Regions from separate parts of the Terribacillus sp. DMT04 genome, predicted to be linked through region 2. Evidence: a T-box and tRNA genes for the amino acid it is inferred to sense, from the RefSeq annotation. Region 2 holds a T-box; the other holds one or more tRNA genes.
What was found. The T-box of region 2 lies ahead of ileS (isoleucine--tRNA ligase). A T-box ahead of a tRNA ligase gene usually reads a tRNA of that ligase, here a tRNA-Ile.
Positions count from the first base shown of each region.

Region 1: it has a tRNA-Ile gene. The T-box ahead of ileS (isoleucine--tRNA ligase) is inferred to sense a tRNA for this amino acid. The anticodon was not compared.

Region 1 covers NZ_CP077639.1:1,946,769-1,956,673, forward strand. Annotated here, with positions in the region: gene pstB (phosphate ABC transporter ATP-binding protein PstB) at 1-647, opposite strand, end outside; gene pstA (phosphate ABC transporter permease PstA) at 668-1,555, opposite strand; gene pstC (phosphate ABC transporter permease subunit PstC) at 1,555-2,484, opposite strand; gene KS242_RS10350 (phosphate ABC transporter substrate-binding protein PstS family protein) at 2,617-3,543, opposite strand; gene KS242_RS10355 (peptidoglycan D,D-transpeptidase FtsI family protein) at 3,715-5,790, opposite strand; gene KS242_RS10360 (MFS transporter) at 5,860-7,122, opposite strand; gene KS242_RS10365 (superoxide dismutase) at 7,221-7,832, opposite strand; tRNA gene KS242_RS10370 (tRNA-Phe) at 8,005-8,077, opposite strand; tRNA gene KS242_RS10375 (tRNA-Ser) at 8,082-8,174, opposite strand; tRNA gene KS242_RS10380 (tRNA-Ile) at 8,203-8,279, opposite strand; tRNA gene KS242_RS10385 (tRNA-His) at 8,295-8,367, opposite strand; tRNA gene KS242_RS10390 (tRNA-Met) at 8,392-8,468, opposite strand; tRNA gene KS242_RS10395 (tRNA-Asn) at 8,470-8,544, opposite strand; gene KS242_RS10400 (Na/Pi cotransporter family protein) at 8,717-9,905, opposite strand, start outside.
Region 2 covers NZ_CP077639.1:1,406,492-1,416,396, reverse strand. Annotated here, with positions in the region: gene lspA (signal peptidase II) at 1-131, opposite strand, end outside; gene ileS (isoleucine--tRNA ligase) at 247-3,000, opposite strand; T-box leader at 3,064-3,284, opposite strand; gene KS242_RS07600 (DivIVA domain-containing protein) at 3,354-3,854, opposite strand; gene KS242_RS07595 (YlmH family RNA-binding protein) at 3,927-4,700, opposite strand; gene KS242_RS07590 (YggT family protein) at 4,719-4,976, opposite strand; gene KS242_RS07585 (cell division protein SepF) at 4,983-5,426, opposite strand; gene KS242_RS07580 (YggS family pyridoxal phosphate-dependent enzyme) at 5,440-6,120, opposite strand; gene pgeF (peptidoglycan editing factor PgeF) at 6,117-6,932, opposite strand; gene KS242_RS07570 (YlmC/YmxH family sporulation protein) at 6,996-7,259, opposite strand; gene sigG (RNA polymerase sporulation sigma factor SigG) at 7,400-8,182, opposite strand; gene sigE (RNA polymerase sporulation sigma factor SigE) at 8,306-9,025, opposite strand; gene spoIIGA (sigma-E processing peptidase SpoIIGA) at 9,043-9,905, opposite strand, start outside.

The DNA of each region.
Region 1 (9,905 bases), 540 kb from region 2:
TGAAGAATCAATTCTTCTATCTTAGCGTTAGATACCGGATCTAGCGCAGAAGCTGGTTCATCTAACAGAAGGATTTGCGGCTCCATTGCCAAAGTACGTGCAATACAAAGCCGTTGCTGCTGACCGCCGGATAAAGATAATGCAGATTGTTGCAAACGGTCTTTTACTTCATCCCATAGTGCTGCCTTACGCAAACTCTCCTCAACTATTTGGTCAAGAGCTTGCTTATCCTTCTGCCCGTTATACTTCAATGCGTGTGTAATATTATTGTAGATAGATTTAGGGAATGGATTCGGCTTTTGGAACACCATACCAATTTCTGCTCTTAATGCTACGACGTTGATATCTCTGCGAAGGATATTCAAGCCATCATAAATGATTTCTCCCTCAGCTCGACTGGAAGGAATCAAATCGTTCATTCGATTTATGGAACGTATAAATGTAGATTTACCACAACCTGACGGACCGATTAATGCAGTTACTGCATTTTTCTCAATTCCCATATTAGCCCGTTTCACTGCTTCCTTGCTGCCATAGAAAATACTTAAATCCTTAACATCAAGTACAACCTCCTTATGGGAAGCTGTTTTTTTAGATATAGTCTCTTCGGTTTTTATTTTAGTTGGTCGATCTGCTGTATAGTTCATGTCGCGAACTCCTCTCTTCATCATTTACCTGCTGTCAATTTCTTATGGATGACACTGCCCAACCAGCGCGCGAGGAGATTGAACACTAAGACAGCAATAACTAGAACCGCAGCAGCACCGTTGGCTACTTCACGAATATCCGGAATCAAACCTTGTGTGTTAACTGCCCAAATATGAACCGCTAATGTTTCCGCAGGTCGGAAAATATTCAAAGGTGAATCCTCAGCAAGTGGGTTCCAGTTTCCGTAATCTAATGTCGGCGTAGAAAGACCCGCAGTATAAAGCAAAGCTGCTGCTTCTCCAAATACACGTCCAGATGCTAGAATTGCACCCGTCAAAATACCAGGGAAAGCATATGGCAGTAACACTGTTTTGATTGTATGCCATCTTGTAATACCTAACGCAAGACTCGCTTCTTTTTGTTCTTTAGGTACACTGTTAATTGCGTCCTCCGTAACTCGAACCATAACAGGAATGTTAAAGATTGTTAAAGCTAAAGCTCCACCAATTATTGTATATCCCCAGCCTGTAATATTAACGAAAATTAATAGACCGAACAAACCAACAACGATAGAAGGCAAAGATGCCAGCATCTCAATACATGTACGGATAAAGTTTGTGATCTTTCCAGGCTTTGCGTATTCAGCCATGTACACCCCGCCGCATACACCAAGCGGTACAGTAATAATCATTGTAATGAATAGGATATAGAATGAATTAAATAGTTGGTCTCGAATACCGCCGCCAGCTTGATAAGCACTGGATGGGGACGTTAAGAAATCCCATGAAATTTGCGGAATTCCATTAGATAAGATGAAATAGAAAAGATAAAGCAACAAAGCAACCATTATTGCTGCAATCGTGTAAAAAACTCCTGTTGCAATACGATCTGTAATTCTGCTGTTCATTAAACTTTCCTCCTGCCTGACAAGTAACGGACAATAAAGATGAATATGAATGAGATAACAAGTAAGATAAGACCCATCGACCATAGTGTATTATTTTCAATACTTCCATATGTTGTGTGCCCAATATTAAGCGTTACGATAGTTGTTAATGTTGCGGAAGTGTCAAAGATGGTTTCCGGAATATCTCGTGAGTTACCGATTACCATCTGTACAGCTAATGCTTCACCAAAAGCTCGTGCCATACCAAGCACAATAGCTGTCAGCAGTGATGGCAATGCTGCTGGAATCAATACTTTACGAATTGTCTGCCAGCGTGTTGCGCCTAATGCCATAGATCCTTGTCGAAGACTATCCGGCAATGACCGCATAGCGTCAGTTGCTATAGTTGTAACCGTAGGGAGAATCATCACAGTCAAAACAACAACACCTGCAAACAAGCTAAACCCAATACCAGGTAAGTTATCCCTTACTAATGGCACTAGCACGACAAGTCCTATAAAACCATAAACAACAGATGGTATACCAACTAGCAGTTCAATTACCGGCTGTAAAACCTTCTTACCAAATTTCGGTGAGATTTCAGACATGAAGATCGCTGCACCAATACCGAGCGGTGCTGCTACCAATGCAGAAAGGAAGGTTACGGCTAGAGAACCGAAAATGAAAGGAAAGATACCATATGAAGCTTCTCCACTGCCTACTGGATTCCAGTTTGTGCTGGTTAGATAGGCAATAGGATTAATATTATTAACAGTAAATGATTGCAAACCCTTTTGGGCTAGGAAAACAGTTACTGAGATTGTCGCAGCAATCATTATGATTGCACAAAACGTTACAAGTGAACGACCGCGCACTTCATCCCAGCGTCTGTTTTTATTGGTCAGAATCAGCCTATCTTCAGCTGATGTGTTAACTGTTGCTTTTGCCAACTTCTACAACTCCTCTTAAAAAACAACAGAAAGGAACACGTACAATGTGCCTTCCGCTGCCTGTGATAGCTATTTTATAACCACAGTAAGGTAAATGCAGTTAAACACCGCATCTACCTTATGTTTTACACATTATTTATCAGTTTGGTTTCCTTCTGCATCACGTTCAACTTCCATCGCTGTCATTGGAACATAGCCTTGTTCAGGAACGATAGTAGTTTGAATTTCTTCGCTAAGCATGTAATCAAGGAATTCTTTAGCAAGACCTTCAGCTTCTCCATTTGTATAAGAATGCTGGTAAGCCCAGATTGGGAATTCGCCAGAACCGATTGTTTCATCAGTAGGTTCTACGCCATCAATGCTTGCTTTTGTTATAGAATCATCATCAAAGTAAGAAAGAGCTAGATAGCCAATCGCACCTGGTGTATCAGCAACGATTTGCTTAACAGTGTTGGAAGAATCCTCCGTAACACCTTCTGCTGGAGTTTCACCATCAAGACCAAACTTTACGAAAGTTGCACGCGTACCAGAAGAGTCTGGACGGTTTACAAGTGTAATTTCTTGATCCGCTCCGCCAACTTCAGACCAGTTCGTGATTTTGCCAGTGAAGATATCTTTCAGCTGCTGTTTTGTAAGGTTATCTACGCCTACTTCTGGGTTGATTGCTGCTGTCATACCTACAACTGCAACTTTGTGATCAACTAGAGCTTCTGCGTCAATACCTTCTTTTTCTTCAGCAAATACATCTGAATTACCGATTGCAACAGAACCTTCCTGAACCTGACTCAGGCCAGCTCCGGAACCACCTGCGTTTACTTGGATGTCTGCATCCGGGTTTTCTTCCTTGTACTTTTCAGCTGCTGCTGCTACTAAAGGCTGCATTGCACTGGAACCAGATACAACGATTGAGCTATCGGAAGTTTCTCCGCCTCCACTGTTGCTGTTCCCGCTGTTGCTGTCTTCAGATTGTTCGCCGCCAGCGTTTCCGCCACATGCTGCAAGTACACCAATTACTAGTGCAAACATTGCAAGCAATACAGATAGTTTCATTTTCTTCATGTTTGATTTTCCCCCTACGAAATTCGATTAGTTCCTTTGCCTTACAACTACATAATAGCTTGTCATCATTAAGGAATAATAAACTCAATGTAAAGGTTGTGTAAATTGAGGTCAGTTTTTGTAGAAATAAAAAGAACCACCCGTTTGTTTGGGTGGTTCTTCGGCAATACTTTATTCAGCTTCTTCTTTATCTTTGTCTTCTGGCGCTGTGTGCTCGTAGTAATATTTCAGTGCTTTGTTTACGATATTGTAGGTAATTGGGTACTGACCAGTGCCACCACTTACTATACCTAAATTAGGAACCATTACGGCAAACGCGATATCTGGTGTTTCAGAATCTGCGTAGCCGATTAGAGTCCAGTTTTCTAAATTGGTACCGTCTATGTTTGTTTCTGCTGTACCAGTTTTTCCAGAAATATCGTAGGTTTTTGCTTCTTTAGTTAAATGACGATAAGCTGTTCCATCCGTTGTCTGAAATACCATCTTAAATCCTTTTTTGACTCGCTCAATTTGGGCATCTGTTGCAGTAATCTTATTTAAAACTTCAGGGTTTATCGTCTCTGCAAGCGGACCAAGTTGGTCTTTTTCATTTGATGGCTCATGAATCTCACTTACAAAATGCGGTTTGATTCGATAACCACCATTGGCAATTGTGGAAATATACTGCGCTAACTGCATAGTAGTATACGTATCATATTGACCAATAGAGAAGTCAAGCAGATTACCAGCTATTCCAGTAGATCCTTGATACCCCGTTGATTCTGAGGGAAGATCGATACCAGTTTCCACTCCAAGTCCAACTTGGTTGTAGTAATTTCTTAATACTCTGAATGAATCAGGATCAAAAGAAACACTTTGATTGTACTGATAGTTGTATTCTCCACCGAGACGCAAAGCAATATTAAACATATATACGTTTGAAGATTTCTGCAATGCTGTTAAATCATTTATCGTCCCCATATCTTTATAGGAAGATTTCTCTGGAGTCCCTTTAATTTTTACAGGTTTATCTACAAAGTAATCTCCTGGGTCCAGAACACCTTCCTGATACCCAGCAAGCAATGTCGCACCCTTAACGGTAGATCCAACTTCACCGCCTGTAAAGACAGTATTCATATCTGCAGATTCATACTCATTATTTTCGCGGTCGTAATGCTGCCCACTGGCCGCATAAATTTCACCAGTATTAGGGTTAAGCATAACGGCCATAGCATTCTCCAAATAGCGGTTGGCACCAGGATATTTGTTAATTGCACCTTTCAACTCTTCCCGCACAATCTTATCCAATTCCTTCTGAAAGTCCATATTAATGGAAAGCTGCAGATCTTGTCCGCGCTGTCCATCTGAAATGACTTCTTGAGACACAATATTGTTATCATTATCTGTTATATAACGAACACGTTTTTTATCACCTTTTAGCAGGCTTTCGTATTCCATTTCGAGACCGCTTGTGCCAATTCGGTCATTCAGCTGATAGTTGCGGGAAAGATAGTAATCCTTCTCGCCTTCTGGAATTCCCGTTTTAATACTCCCCAGAACACCTTGGAGAGAACCATCAAACGGATAGTAGCGTTTCCAGTCGGTGGCAACATTGACGCCTGGCATTTGCTCCATATTTTCTGCTATGGTTGCGTATTCTTTCTCCGTAACGTTCTCATTTTTTATAACGTGAGGAACAAGCTCTGTCGCACTGTCAAGTTCACGTTTTATCGCAATTATCTGTTTTGCCTGATCATCTGTCATGAGCTCTTTGTAATCGGCTTCTGTTATTCGCTCGAGCGTCAGGTTATAGATTTCACTATCATCAAGCTTCTCTTTTTCAGCAGCAGTAATTCTGCCGTTTGCTTCTTCTGCATTCAGAAGATACCAATATTCCTTAAACTCTCTTTCCGTGATCTTCTCAATTGCTTCTTCATCCATCTTAATAATATCTGCTAGCTGTTTTGCAAGTTCTAATCGTTCGTCAGCAGAGTCGCCATTCTTAGGCGGTGTGTAAGTAATTGAATAAACTGGTTCATTACCGACAATTACTTTTCCTTCACTATCATAAATCATACCGCGCGGAACAGATATTTCTGCTATATCGTTTGTTGTTTTTTCTAGGACTGCCTGGTGTTCTTCTCCGTTGATGATCTGCACTACGCCAAGCTGCAGAATCAAAGCAGAGAACAGCAGGAAAACGATCGCAAACAAGACATTGAGACGGAAAGGAAGCAGCGCACGCTTTTTCTTCCTTTTTTTAGACATAATGTTCCCCCATTCTTACATACTGCTCCCATTATATCATCAACTTCCGTCTCCTTCTACTAAAGTCTGTCAGCGTTTGTCATCTCCTGCAATTTCGTTTTTAGGCAGCTTTTTTATGGATGGTTCTGCAGTAAAGTTGGTAATACGCCGGGTAAAGTAATAAATGAAAAATGGTCCAGCTCCTAATAGAAGCATCAAGTATGGGATAGAAGCATCTTTCCAAATACCAATCCCAACTAGCAGTGCCAAAACAGATAAAATTCTGCCTGCATTTGCAGCTGCATCATTTAATACGATGTATTCAACCCGTAAACTTCTTGCATCTTTTGCTTTGCCAATAACATCATAAGATAGGGATAAATAAGGCACATAGAGCACTGGGTAAAATGCGCCTATTAATGCTGCATATATCAACAAAGTAGTAAAATTAAGTTTTACAAGCAACAATACAATACTTAACGACAAGGCGACACCACTTAAGAAAATTGCCATCTTTCGCTGCGGACTTTTGATATATCGAGTTGCTATATAATAGAAGATTAATGAAAAAGCGGAATACACAAGGTTAAATGTACCAAGTGACAGCTCACTGTTTGTGACAATGAAAATCCATACGGAAATGATGAACGTATAGATTCCTTCTCTAATTCCTTGAAAAACATGTGCAATAACAATATTGCGCCATGCTGGATCACGCCCTATTTCTTTCCAAGCAAGCTTGAGACCGAATTTTCCTTCTGCCCTTCTTCTGCCAAGTCCCGCTGTACATATAACAGCCAAAAGAAAAAGTACAAAACTCACAGCAAATATCAGCGTATAACCATGGCTATTGTTCATTCTGGTAATGATATACCCAGCCACAAAGGGTCCAATCATGCCTGTAAATGATTGCAATAAACCAGATACACCATTAAAGAAGTCCCGCGTCTCCGGTTCTGTCACTTCAAAGGTTAATACGGAGTAAGCAAGCCAATACATGCCATAACCTACGCCTAGCACCGTACCAAGCAGTACATTATACGTGGCAGCTTTCTCTCCGGTAAACAAAACAAGAAGGAAAAAGATGCTGAGGAAGACTACGCCGATACGAAGGATGATGATACGGTCAATCCGCTTAGCCCAGCGTCCGGATAAGGTGAACAGCACTGCTTGCGCCACATATATTGCCAAGTTATACATGGCGATGTTAACTAAATCATTCGTCTGCTTCCATAAGTAAATATTAACGAACGTGTTCGATAGGAATATCCCGAGAGAATAAAGCGCTCCGATAATAAGGAGCATATTCAGTTCTTTTCTGCTCGAATCCAAGGTAAATAAGTTCGGCTTCATAATGCCATCTCCTTTTACTTCTAGTTAGTATTTTCTATTGAAAAGGAGATATGCACAAAAAAAAGACACCAGCTTTTTTGCTGATGTCTTTTCGTTACTTATTTAGCTTCGCGATACAAGCGCTCTACTTCATCCCAGTTTACAACATTCCAGAAAGCACTAATGTAATCCGGACGTTTGTTTTGGTATTTCAAGTAGTAAGCGTGCTCCCAAACATCTAGTCCAAGAATAGGTGTTTTACCATCCATTACTGGGTTATCTTGGTTTGGAGTTGATACGATATCAACTTCACCGTTTTCTACAATAAGCCATGCCCAGCCGGAACCGAAACGGCCAGCTGCTGCTGCTGCGAATTCTTCTTTGAATTTATCTAGTGTACCGTATTTATTAGCAATTGCAGTAGCTACTTCGCCAGTAGGCTCTCCGCCGCCATTCGGGGAAAGAAGTTTCCAGAATAGGCTGTGGTTGTAGTGACCGCCGCCGTTGTTGCGTACTGCTGTTTGTACGTCAGAAGGAAGGTCATTCACACCTGCAACAAGTTCTTCTAGGGATTTGCTTTCTAAGTCAGCTTTTCCTTCGATTGCACCGTTTAACTTTGTCACATATGTGTTGTGATGTTTCGTATGGTGGATGTTCATTGTTTCCTTATCGATATGAGGCTCAAGTGCATCGTATGCGTAAGGCAATTCTGGTAGTTCAAATTTAGCCATGATTATTCCTCCTTAAGTGATATGTAATAAAAGGTTATCACCTTTTCGTAAAGCGTACCAAAGCTTGTCTGAAACAGCAAGTATTTTGCACGCAGTCCTTCCTTAAATTACTCGCAGCTTTTGTTTTAAAACAAAAAAAAACAGCTGTTCAAAGGAACAGCTGTTACTGGAGTGGCTCGGGACGGAATCGAACCGCCGACACACGGATTTTCAGTCCGTTGCTCTACCGACTGAGCTACCGAGCCAAGATGGCGGAGGAAGAGGGATTCGAACCCCCGCGAGCCGTTAAGCCCCTGTCGGTTTTCAAGACCGATCCCTTCAGCCAAACTTGGGTATTCCTCCGCGTTGCAATATGAAGTTGAAAATCGTATGGTGGACCCTGCAGGACTCGAACCTGCGACCGATCGGTTATGAGCCGATAGCTCTAACCAACTGAGCTAAGGGTCCAATACTTTTTTCAAGGGCGATTGATGGGGATTGAACCCACGAATGCCGGAGCCACAATCCGGTGCGTTAACCACTTCGCCACAACCGCCATGTTACAAATTATTAAGATTTATGGTAGCGGCGGAGGGGATCGAACCCCCGACCTCACGGGTATGAACCGTACGCTCTAGCCAGCTGAGCTACACCGCCATGGCTCCACAGGCAGGATTCGAACCTGCGACCGATCGGTTAACAGCCGATAGCTCTACCACTGAGCTACTGTGGAATAATTAATATGTTATGTATTAGCGACGATATATAATTTATCATGCATTCAATAACTTGTCAATCATTTTTCTATAAGTTTTTGTTATAATTTTTGCGTCCTTTTAACTGACAGGAATACTATAGCATGTCCTCTCCATCATTACAAGAGAAAAATATAAAAGACAGAGAATTTAACTCTCTGTCTTTTCATTCAGTATTAACTGTGCAATATTAACAGCATGATCTCCAATACGTTCCAAGTTGCTAATAATATCTACAAAAACAATTCCAGCTGAACCAGTACACTTTCCTTCATTTAATCGAATCAGATGCGTTTTGCGCAGGCTGCGTTCCATCCTGTCAATTTGATCTTCCTTCTGCAATACCGCAATGGCAACTTCCCGATCTTGTTTATCCAACGCCTCCACTGCCTGCTTCACTGTAATAATTGTCAAATCAAACATGCTGTTAAGTTCTTGCTGTGCTTCTTTGGTTAATTTAATATTACTTGATAATTGAAAGTCGACAAATTCAACAATATTTTCGAAATGATCCCCGATACGTTCAATATCCCGAATAGCATCCAGTAAAGCTGCATGCCTTTCGCTTTCTTCATTGGAAAGCGTATTTGTAGAAATCTTAGAAAGATATTCGGTAATTTCACGGTCCTTTCGATTGACTTCCTTTTCCAGCTGCATGGCAAGGTCGGCAAATTGTCTTTCATGGTTGTTCGCATAAGTACTGGCCTGTTCTAAGCCGTCCACTGCCAGTCTTCCCATATGTAAGACTTCCAGCTTAGCTTGTTCTAATGCCAGCACAGGAGACTGCTGAATAAATAGCGGATCCAGATGGTTTGTCAGCGCCATCGGCCGTTCTTCTTCTCCTGGGATAACTTTTGTAATAAGCCAAACAAAGAAACCAAGGAACGGGAGCAATATAAATGTATTGGCAATATTATATAGTCCATGCGCACCAGCAATGGTTAATTTGTCATTCAAGTTGAATATGTTCTGCATCCAGGCAACAACATCTACAAATAACGGCAGAATCAACAGGAAAACGACTGCACCAATTGCATTGAACATTACGTGGCTCAGCGCCGCTCGCTTTGCCTGGACGGTGGCTCCAATTGCCGCTAACATGGCTGTTAGTGTTGTGCCGAGATTATCTCCTAGCAATACCGGCAAAGCTCCTTGTAAATCAATACCATTTTGCGCATACAGCTCCTGAAGAATCGCTACTGTAGCACCGCTGCTTTGTACAACAATTGTCATAAAAGTACCAATTGCCGCTCCAGCAATTGGATTGCTGTGCATACTGGCAGATAGCGATTGAAATGCCTCTATATTCAGTATAGGATGCAGTCCGTCCCCAATTAGC
Region 2 (9,905 bases):
TTGCGGTGAGAAGACAGGTACAGAAAATTGTCGATGATTGGAATGGACTCTCCTTCAGTCATATTCTTCACAACAGCTAACTTTGTTAATTGGTCAATAATGACTGCGATGATCGCGATGATAAAATACATGATTCTATTTTCCCCCGTTCAATACAATCTATCTTGCATTTTACCATAATTACATACAAAAAGATTGTATAGATAAAAAAGAAAGCTCCGCCTTACTGGCGAAGCTTTCTCTCCTTTACGCCTGATAATGAGCTTCTACAACGCTCGCACAGCGGGAGCATAGATCCGGGTGCGAATCATCTTCGCCGACCGTTTCAGATGCTACCCAGCAGCGTTCGCATCGTTTGGCCGGGTGTTTTTCAACACGTACGGCAACATGTTCATAATCAGCTGCTTCTGGATCAGCATCCACTACATTTGCTTCGGATACAATAAGCAGCTGATGCAAGTTATCGATGCTTTGAAGCAGCTGTTTTGTTGCGTCATCTTTTGCAGCAATTGTCAGCTTCGATTCAAGTGATTTACCGATTACTTTCTCACTGCGCGCTATTTCCAAGGCTTTTAGCACATCATCACGAACGGCCATGAAATGATCCCATTTTCCAAGCAAGTCATCATGATCTGCAATAGACAGCTCTTCTGGGAAGTCAGTCAGCTGCACATAGTCAGCTTTCTCACCTGGGATGTAGCTCCATGCTTCTTCTGCAGTATGCGCAATGATTGGTGACAGCATCTGTACAAGCGCTTTGATGATTTCATAATACGCTGTTTGGATGCTGCGGCGTGCTGGATGATCCGCAGATTCGATATAAAGAATATCTTTCCCAAAGTCCAAGTAGAACGAGCTTAGCTCAACCGAACAGAAGCTTAAGACAGCTGAATATACATCAGCGAATTCGTATTTGTCATAGCTTTCACGCACACGCTTGATCAAATCAGAAAGCTTCACAAGCATATAACGATCTACTTCTTTCAAGTCAGCAAATGCAACACTGTCCTTCGCCGGCTCAAAGTCATGCAAGTTGGCTAACAAGAAACGGAATGTGTTACGGATCTTGCGGTATCCTTCAGATGTTTGCTTAATGATTTCATCCGAGATACGAACATCGGATTGATAATCAACAGAAGCAACCCACAGGCGAAGAATATCAGCACCGTACTGCTTCATGATTTTAGATGGCACGACAATATTACCTAGTGATTTACTCATCTTCTTCCCTTTACCATCAAGCGCGAAGCCATGGCTTAACACTGCTTTGTAAGGTGCTTTACCCGTTACAGCAACAGCAGTTGTCAAAGAAGAGTTGAACCAGCCGCGGTATTGGTCAGAACCTTCCAGGTACAAATCAGCTGGACGCTGCAATTCCGGACGATTTACAAGCACACCTTGGTGAGAAGAACCAGAATCAAACCAAACATCCATGATATCTGTTTCTTTTGTGAAGATACCATTCGGGCTATGCTCTGATGTAAATCCTTCTGGAAGCAAGTCTTTCGCTTCTCTCTCAAACCAAATATTCGACCCATGTTCTAAGAACAAATCAGACACATGCTGGATTGTTTCTTCTGTGATGATTGGTTCTCCATCTTCTCCATAAAAGACTGGGATTGGCACACCCCATGCACGCTGACGGGAAATACACCAGTCTTCGCGGTCACGGAACATATTGTAAAGACGTGTTTCGCCCCATTTCGGGAACCATTCCACTTCTTTAATTTGTTCGATAATTTGATCGCGGAATGCTTTAATCGAAGCAAACCATTGTGCAGTCGCACGATAGATAACTGGTTTTTTCGTACGCCAGTCATGCGGATAGGAATGTGTAAAGAATTCCAGCTTCAGTAAAGCACCTTTTTCTTCAAGAAGTTCGGTGATTTCTTTATTTGCTTTATCATAGAATACACCTTCAAAACCAGGAGCTTCTTTTGTGAATACACCTTTATCATCCAATGGGCTGATTACAGGCAGCTTGTATTTTTGACTAGCGAAGAAATCTTCTTCCCCGTGTCCAGGCGCTGTATGTACACAGCCTGTACCGCTGTCTGTAGTCACGTGCTCACCAAGGATGATAAGGGATTCTCTGTCATAAAACGGATGTTGTGCTGTCACATATTCCGCTTCTTTACCAGAGAAAGTTTTCACTACTTCTGGGTTATCCCATTCAAGTGTTTCTGTTACGCTGCTTAACAAATCTTCTGCTACGACGAATTTCTCACCGCCAACGTTAGCGACCACATAAGTTACTTCTGGGTGAAGGGAGATTGCAACGTTAGAAGGCAATGTCCAAGGCGTTGTTGTCCAGATGATGAATTTCTCATCTCCTTCAAACAAGTCTTTGCCATCTTTCACTTGGAAAGCAACATAAATGGATGCAGAGCGCTTATCTTGATATTCGATTTCCGCTTCTGCCAATGCAGACTCAGAAGATGGAGACCAATAAACTGGCTTCATCCCTTTGTAAATGAAACCTTTTTCAGCCATTTCACCGAATACTTTAATTTGAGCTGCTTCATAATCTTTTGTTAGCGTGATGTATGGGTTATCCCAATCTCCCCGTACACCCAGCTGTTTGAACTGGCTGCGCTGATTATCGATTTGCTGCATCGCATACTCTGCACACAGACGGCGGAATTCAGCAACCGTCATTTTCTTGCGGTCAACCTTCTTCTTCGTAAGCGCCTGTTCAATCGGTAAACCATGTGTATCCCAGCCCGGAACATATGGTGCATGGAAACCAGACATTGATTTATAGCGGACGATAAAATCTTTCAATACTTTATTCAGTGCATGCCCCATGTGTAAATCGCCATTTGCATACGGAGGTCCATCATGCAAGACGAAAAGCGGTCGTCCTTCGGTTCTTTCTTGTACTTTTTGGTAGATATTTTGTTCTTCCCATTCTTGCTGCATTTTTGGTTCTTTGTTTGGCAGGTTGCCGCGCATTGGGAAAGCCGTGGACGGCATCAGCAGTGTGTCTTTGTAATCCAATGTTCTTCCTCCTTATCATGACCAGCTATTTTCCGGGTAAATAAAAAGAGCCCCTCATCATCCCAAAGGGACGAGAGAGACTCGCGGTACCACCCTTATAGACAAAAGTATATTACTTCTATCCACTCGAATTCGTAACGTGAATGAGACGTCCATTTCTACTGCTTGCGGTTCGAATGGAAACTAACGGGTGATGTTCGGAAGAAATACCGCACCAGGCTCTCACCTTCCCTGGCTCGCTTCAGTCGGTATGGACTTCTTACTGTCCCGATCACAGTCTTTTTATCTGAGTCATGTTATTTGCTAATAATAGTAAGATTATATGTAAGTTTGCGAAAAACGTCAAGCGAGTCTTATTCAGCCGGCTCTTCTTGCGGCTCATAAGCTACTTCTGTCGCGAACAAACCATCCCAGTCATCTGTTTCAATCATCTCTAGCTGCGCTTCAACTAGCATCTTCAAACGCGTACGGAATACTTTTGCTTGCTTCTTCAGCTCTTCTACTTCAAGTGCGATTTGACGGGATTTGGAAAGCGACTCGTTGATAATGCGGTCTGCATTTTTCTCCGCTTCTTTAATAATCAGCTTTGATTCTTTCATCGCATTGCCTTTTACTTCTTCTGCTGTTTCTTGTGCTACTAAGATGGACTTGTTTAATGTCGTCTCAATATTATTGAAATGACCAAGGCGTTCTTCCAGCGTGCTTACGCGTTCCTCTAATTCCTTCTTCTCGCGGATGATGATTTCATAATCTTTTATCACCCTGTCAAGGAAGTCGTTTACATCATCTTCATCATAACCGCGGAATCCGCGGGCAAACTCTTTATTATGAATATCCAAAGGTGTTAATGGCACAACGGCCACCTCCTATTAATAGATCTATAATTGCTGTTATTCGACAAAGATAGCACAAAAGAGCTGATACTGCTACTTTAATTTTTCTAATGTAATACGCTGCTTGTCCTTCTTTGTCGTGCCCTTCACTTCCGTCAGCTTCCCTCTGCCTTTGCCGCGTAAAGAAATTAAATCTCCTTCGGCTAATGGGTAACTGCTATCTTCGACTGTTTTAAAATTAACTTTGACAAGACCTTTCTGGATGCTTAAAGATGCTTGCTGCCGCGACATACGATAAAGCTCCTTCATGACTGCATCAAGGCGGAGCGAGGATACAGATGCTTCCATTTGCATCCATTCTGCCTGTTCAGGACGAAAACGCGATGCATCCGCAAGCTCCCAGTTTACTTTAGCACGTTTCACTTCTGTCAAATTGGCCCGAATGTATACGGCGATATCAGCTGTTGTGAACAGCTGCATCACACCATCCTGCACGCTAATATCACCCAATTTTCTCCGATCTATCCCAAGAGACATAAATGCCCCCATCACATCGCGATGCTCCAAAGAAACAAACTTCACTGGGTAAGTTGCTTCCAGCATCACAATATCGAAGTCGCTGTCTGCCACAGCATCATAAAGCGGTGCGATGATGCCGCGTTTTCGCTCTGCCGCATCCGCACCACCTGAAAAAGCCCACTGCAGCTCAGTTTGCCCGCCGAGCAGCTGCCGGAAGATAAGCTGTTCTCTTGGATCAAGAAAATCGGTTACGCGTGGCTGATAAGTACGCTCTGCTTGTTCCATCCAGGAGAGGATCTGATCAATAAAAGGACGCTCCTCTTCCCGGTAATGCTGGTAAATACTCACGCTGCTGTATACTCCTTATTAGAAGATCATGAAATAAATTGTAGCTACTCCGCTCCGCGCCAGATTAAGGACAATCAGCGCTACAAGTGGCGATAGATCAATCATTCCAAGTGGAGGAATGAATCGACGAAATACATCTAAATATGGTTCACAAATCCTGCCAAGCATTTCACCGAATGCTGATTGTCTTGCTCCAGGGAACCATGACATCAGAATATAAATGATTAATGCAAAGGAATAGACCGTGAAGGCTGTACTAATTATGTTAAAGAGCATCTGCTTCTACCACCTCTTATTATACTCATCCTGTTCCTCTATCATATCGGTTATATTACCAGTAAGTTCGATATTGTCAGGAGCACACAGGAAGGTTTGGCTGCCTAGCTTTTGGATATCGCCATTCAGCGCATAAACGGTACCGCTGAGAAAATCCACAATCCGTTTCGCTTGCTGATGGTCAACGCGCTGCAGATTGAGTACAACTGCTTTTCTGTTCACCACATGGTCAGCAATTTCCTGCGCTTCATTGTACGTCCTTGGCTCGCAAAGTACTACTTTTGATGAAGCTTGGACACTTTTCAAGCTGACAACGTTTTGATTTTGACTGCGCTCCCGACCGTTAGGATACGGTTCTGCTTCTTCTGCGTCGTTTGGCTGTCCCTCCACGTACTCATACTCTTCATCATCCACTGTAAAGAAGTTCCGCATCTTATTTTTGAAACTCATATTTTCACCTCGCTTATTCGTATGGACCTACAAGGGCCGAGCCGACTCGGATATGAGTGGCTCCTTCTTCAATTGCTATTTGGTAATCATTGCTCATTCCCATTGACAACAAGGCACAAGGTGCATGCGCCATTCCCTCGTCAGCAACTTTATCACGTAGCTCTCTTAACTCGCTGAATACGCGGCGAAGTACATCTTCATCCTTTGTGTGAGGTGCCATCGTCATCAGTCCTGCAACTTCAATGGCAGGAAATGCTTCCAGCTGCTGAATGAAAGAAAGCGTCTCATCTGGTGACACACCTGCTTTTGTTTCTTCGCCGCTCACATTAACCTGAACAAAGCATTTAATTGTTTTCTCTGCACGTTTTTGAATTTCTTTTGCAAGTGATAATCTGTCAAGAGCATGCAGATAGTCTGCCTGATTAATGACATCTTTCACCTTCCTAGATTGCAAACTGCCAATGAAATGCCAAACAGCTCTGTCTCCAATGACCGCTTGCTTCTCTAAGAAGCCCTCAATCCGGTTTTCACCTAAATCGCCAATACCGGCATTGACCGCTTCCTCTGTTCGTTCAATTGTAACATATTTCGTAACGGCTAGGAGTGTAATATCCTCATAATTCCTGCCTGCTTTAGCAGCTGCTGCTTTTATTTTTTCTTGTATTTGTGCGAAATTCTCTTGTACCGTGTTCATACCTGCTCCTCTTTCATTCCGATAAAACCAATCATTCTGCCTGTTTTACCTTGATCTTGACGATGCGAATAAAATTCCGGCATCTCATATGTACAAAATGGTGCTGTTTTAATATGCGCATCCTTTACACCAGCGTCCAGCAAGTACAGTCGGTTCAGCGCTTGCAAATCTAAATAATACTTATCAGATTCCCCGCTTGCTGTGAGTACTTGCGCACGAAAGCGCTCCGGAATTTGCTGGAAGATACGGTCATCCACTTCGTACTTGTGCTTCGAAATGCAAGGACCAATCATTGCTTCTATGTTAGCAGGATTGGCACCTTGGCTGCCTAGTGCTGCAATCATTTTTCCAGCCATGTCTCCGACAGTACCGCGCCAGCCGGCATGCGCCATGCCAATCCAGCCAGTTTTTGCATCAGAAAAATACAGCGGAACACAGTCTGCAAAAAAAGCTGCCAGAAGCAAGCCCGGTTCATTGGTTATCAGGCCATCAACTGATGGGATGCTATCCGATAATGACTTGCTGCCCCGTCCAGCATCTTTCTTTTGCACAACTGCAATCTCTGTGCCATGCACTTGCTCGCCCAGCACCCAATTCGCTAGCGGAAACGCTATTTCGCCTGCAAGCAGCTCTCGGTTTTGAATCACATCCGCATCTTTGTCACCAACATGCAGTCCCATATTAAGGCTATCAAATGGTGATTTGCTTACACCGTTGTTTTTTGTTGTGATGCCGCTTACTATCCTGTTAGGAGCTGACCAGCCGCCAAGCTCCATATACAATCTTTGTTTATTGGAAGCTGCTTCTCTCATATGGTACTCTCACTCCTCTAATTGCTTTAATAGTACCATATTTCAGCTTTGTACTGTATAGGATTACTTTCCCTCTTCTTCTGCAACAGGTACAGCTTCCGGGCTTTTAATCAAGATAACATCTGTTCCTATTGTAATAATTTGGTGCCAAGGAACGACCAACTCTTCTTCCTTGCCAAACAATCCCATCGTTTTTCCTCGAAGTGTTACAACAATTGCTGCTATATGACCATTCTGTTCATTAATCTCTAAATCCGAAACATTTCCTACTCTTTTCCCGTTTTCCATCAAAATAATGTCCTTCATTTGCAATTCCGTTAATGTCATCTAAGCCAGACCCCTTTGTTGTTTTAATCTATTCTATGCGGCCAAGCTGATGATATGGCAATTAATATGGGGAAGTAGTTTTTGGAGCGGAAATTAAAGTACTTTTCTATATAAAAAAAGACACCTATAAAAGGTGCCTCTCATTCAAACATCTGCTTATTCATTTCTTCGATTGCTGCTTTCTCAAGTCTGGACACTTGCGCTTGGGAAATGCCAATTTCATCTGCCACTTCCATTTGTGTTTTGCCTTGGAAAAAGCGTTTGTTCAGTATCATCTTTTCTCTTTCATTCAAACGATGCATGCCTTCTTTGATTGATAGGTTGTCAAGCCATGTTCCATCGTTTTCAGACTCATTCCGCAGTTGATCTAAAACGAAAATCGGATCTCCTCCATCATTGTAAATTGGTTCAAACAAAGAGACCGGATCTTGAATAGCATCCATGGCAAACGTTATGTCCGAAGGCTCGATACCAAGCTCCGCCGCAATTTCCGCTGTAGTAGGGTCCTTGGAAGTCTTGGCTATCAGCTGTTCACGTACTTGTAACGCTTTATATGCCGTATCGCGTAATGACCTGGATACACGAATCGGATTATTATCCCGTAGGTAACGGCGGATTTCACCGATGATCATTGGCACTGCGTATGTAGAAAAACGCACATTATGCTTCAAATCAAAATTATCAATGGATTTCATTAGTCCAATACAGCCGACTTGGAAAAGATCGTCGACATACTCCCCGCGATTGTTAAAACGCTGAATTACACTGAGCACGAGACGAAGATTTCCATTTACGAGCTCTTCCCGGGCTGATATGTCGTTCTCTTGCTGCATGCGAATGAATAGTTTTTTCATTGCATCATTTTTAAGTACTGGCAGCTTCGAAGTGTCTACACCACATATTTCAACTTTTTGTCTCGACATGTTCTCTTTCCTCCCGACTGAAGATACGATCAAGCACAGTATCTCCCCGCAGGATTTTTTTTATGCAAAGACAAAAAGTGCCTGCTATTGTCTATGAAGGACAAATGCAGGCACCAGTTGGGCTTAAAGCATTTTATTAAATTCTTTTTGTAATCTTCTTATAATTTTCTTCTCCAAGCGGGAAATATACGATTGGGAGATGCCAAGCATATCCGCCACATCTTTTTGGGTCATCTCTTCCTGCCCAATCAGCCCAAACCGAAGTTCCATGATTTGCTTTTCTCTATCATTGAGCTGTTCTAAAGCTTTTTTCAGTAGATTTTTGTCTACGTTTTTCTCAATATCTTTTGTAATAATATCATCGTCTGTGCCTAACACATCCGACAATAGTAATTCATTTCCATCCCAGTCAATATTCAGCGGTTCGTCAAAACTTATCTCTGATTTCAGCTTGTTGTTTCGACGGAGGTACATGAGGATTTCATTCTCAATACAGCGGGATGCATATGTTGCGAGCTTGATTTTCTTTTCTGGGTTAAATGTATTAACAGCTTTAATTAAACCGATTGTCCCGATACTTATTAAATCCTCAATATTGATGCCTGTGTTTTCGAATTTTCTCGCAATGTAAACAACGAGACGGAGATTTCGTTCAATAAGCATAGCTCTTGCTGATTTGTCACCTGTAGGCAAGAGCTGCAGCAGTTTGAACTCCTCCTCCTTCGATAACGGTGGCGGCAATGCCTCGCTGCCGCCAATATAATAAATTTCCTTTCGTTTGATTCCTAGTTTGACCAGAAGTTTATACCACCAGATCTTGATCTTCCATGCTTTTGTTTTCATGTTTATCTCCCTTCCTTTTATCCTGCTTGCGTGCTGGCATCATGGACAAGTGACGGGTGCAGCAGACAGTGATAGCGCCGATCTGCGGTAAGACTGCCGAATTGGATACCAATCCAGACCCGATCTGTCGCTACCGATCCTTTATCTAGTTCAATTAAGATAGAATCCGGCTTCAAAACAAGCATCAGAGCACCTTCACCATTAACACCTTGATAGGGAACAACCGAAAAATTATAAGGCCAGTTATCCGGCAGCACGTCCAAATCCAGTTCCTGGTTTGCTTGAGACAATAAGTCCCACTCTTCCTCCCCGAACCAGTTTTGCAGAAAATGCTGATCACAAATGACAACAGGACGCTTTGTCATCGGATCTGATAAATGATTTCCGCTATCAATAAAGCCCGATGTTTTATGTGTGATCCCATTAATACTAACTTGTACGTCATGAATCTGGTCGTAACGAAATTGTTCAAAACGCTGCTTGTCCATTCTGTTTTTCGTAAAAAATAACGCGACTGGAAATGTGATGATGACAAATAGCCAGCTGATGTGATCTCCATACCCAGTGCTTACTGTCAAGAAGGAGGAAGGCGTGAATGCTAACTGGGTTTGCAGCATATAATGAACGGCGAATAAACAGCCGCCTACTGCGAATGTGACAAAATAAAAAAGGAACAGCAGCTTGATAAAACGTGAGATGGAGCGATATCCGAATGCACACCAGATAATAACCATAGAAAACACCAGTTTGCCTGCAGGATGTGCTGCGAGACTTTCCGGAAAGTAAACAGTCACAGGGACGATGAGCGATGCAAGGAGTGCACCTAGGAAGACACGCAGCTTACTTACTTGCAATCTCGCAATTGCTTGTGTACTTAAGA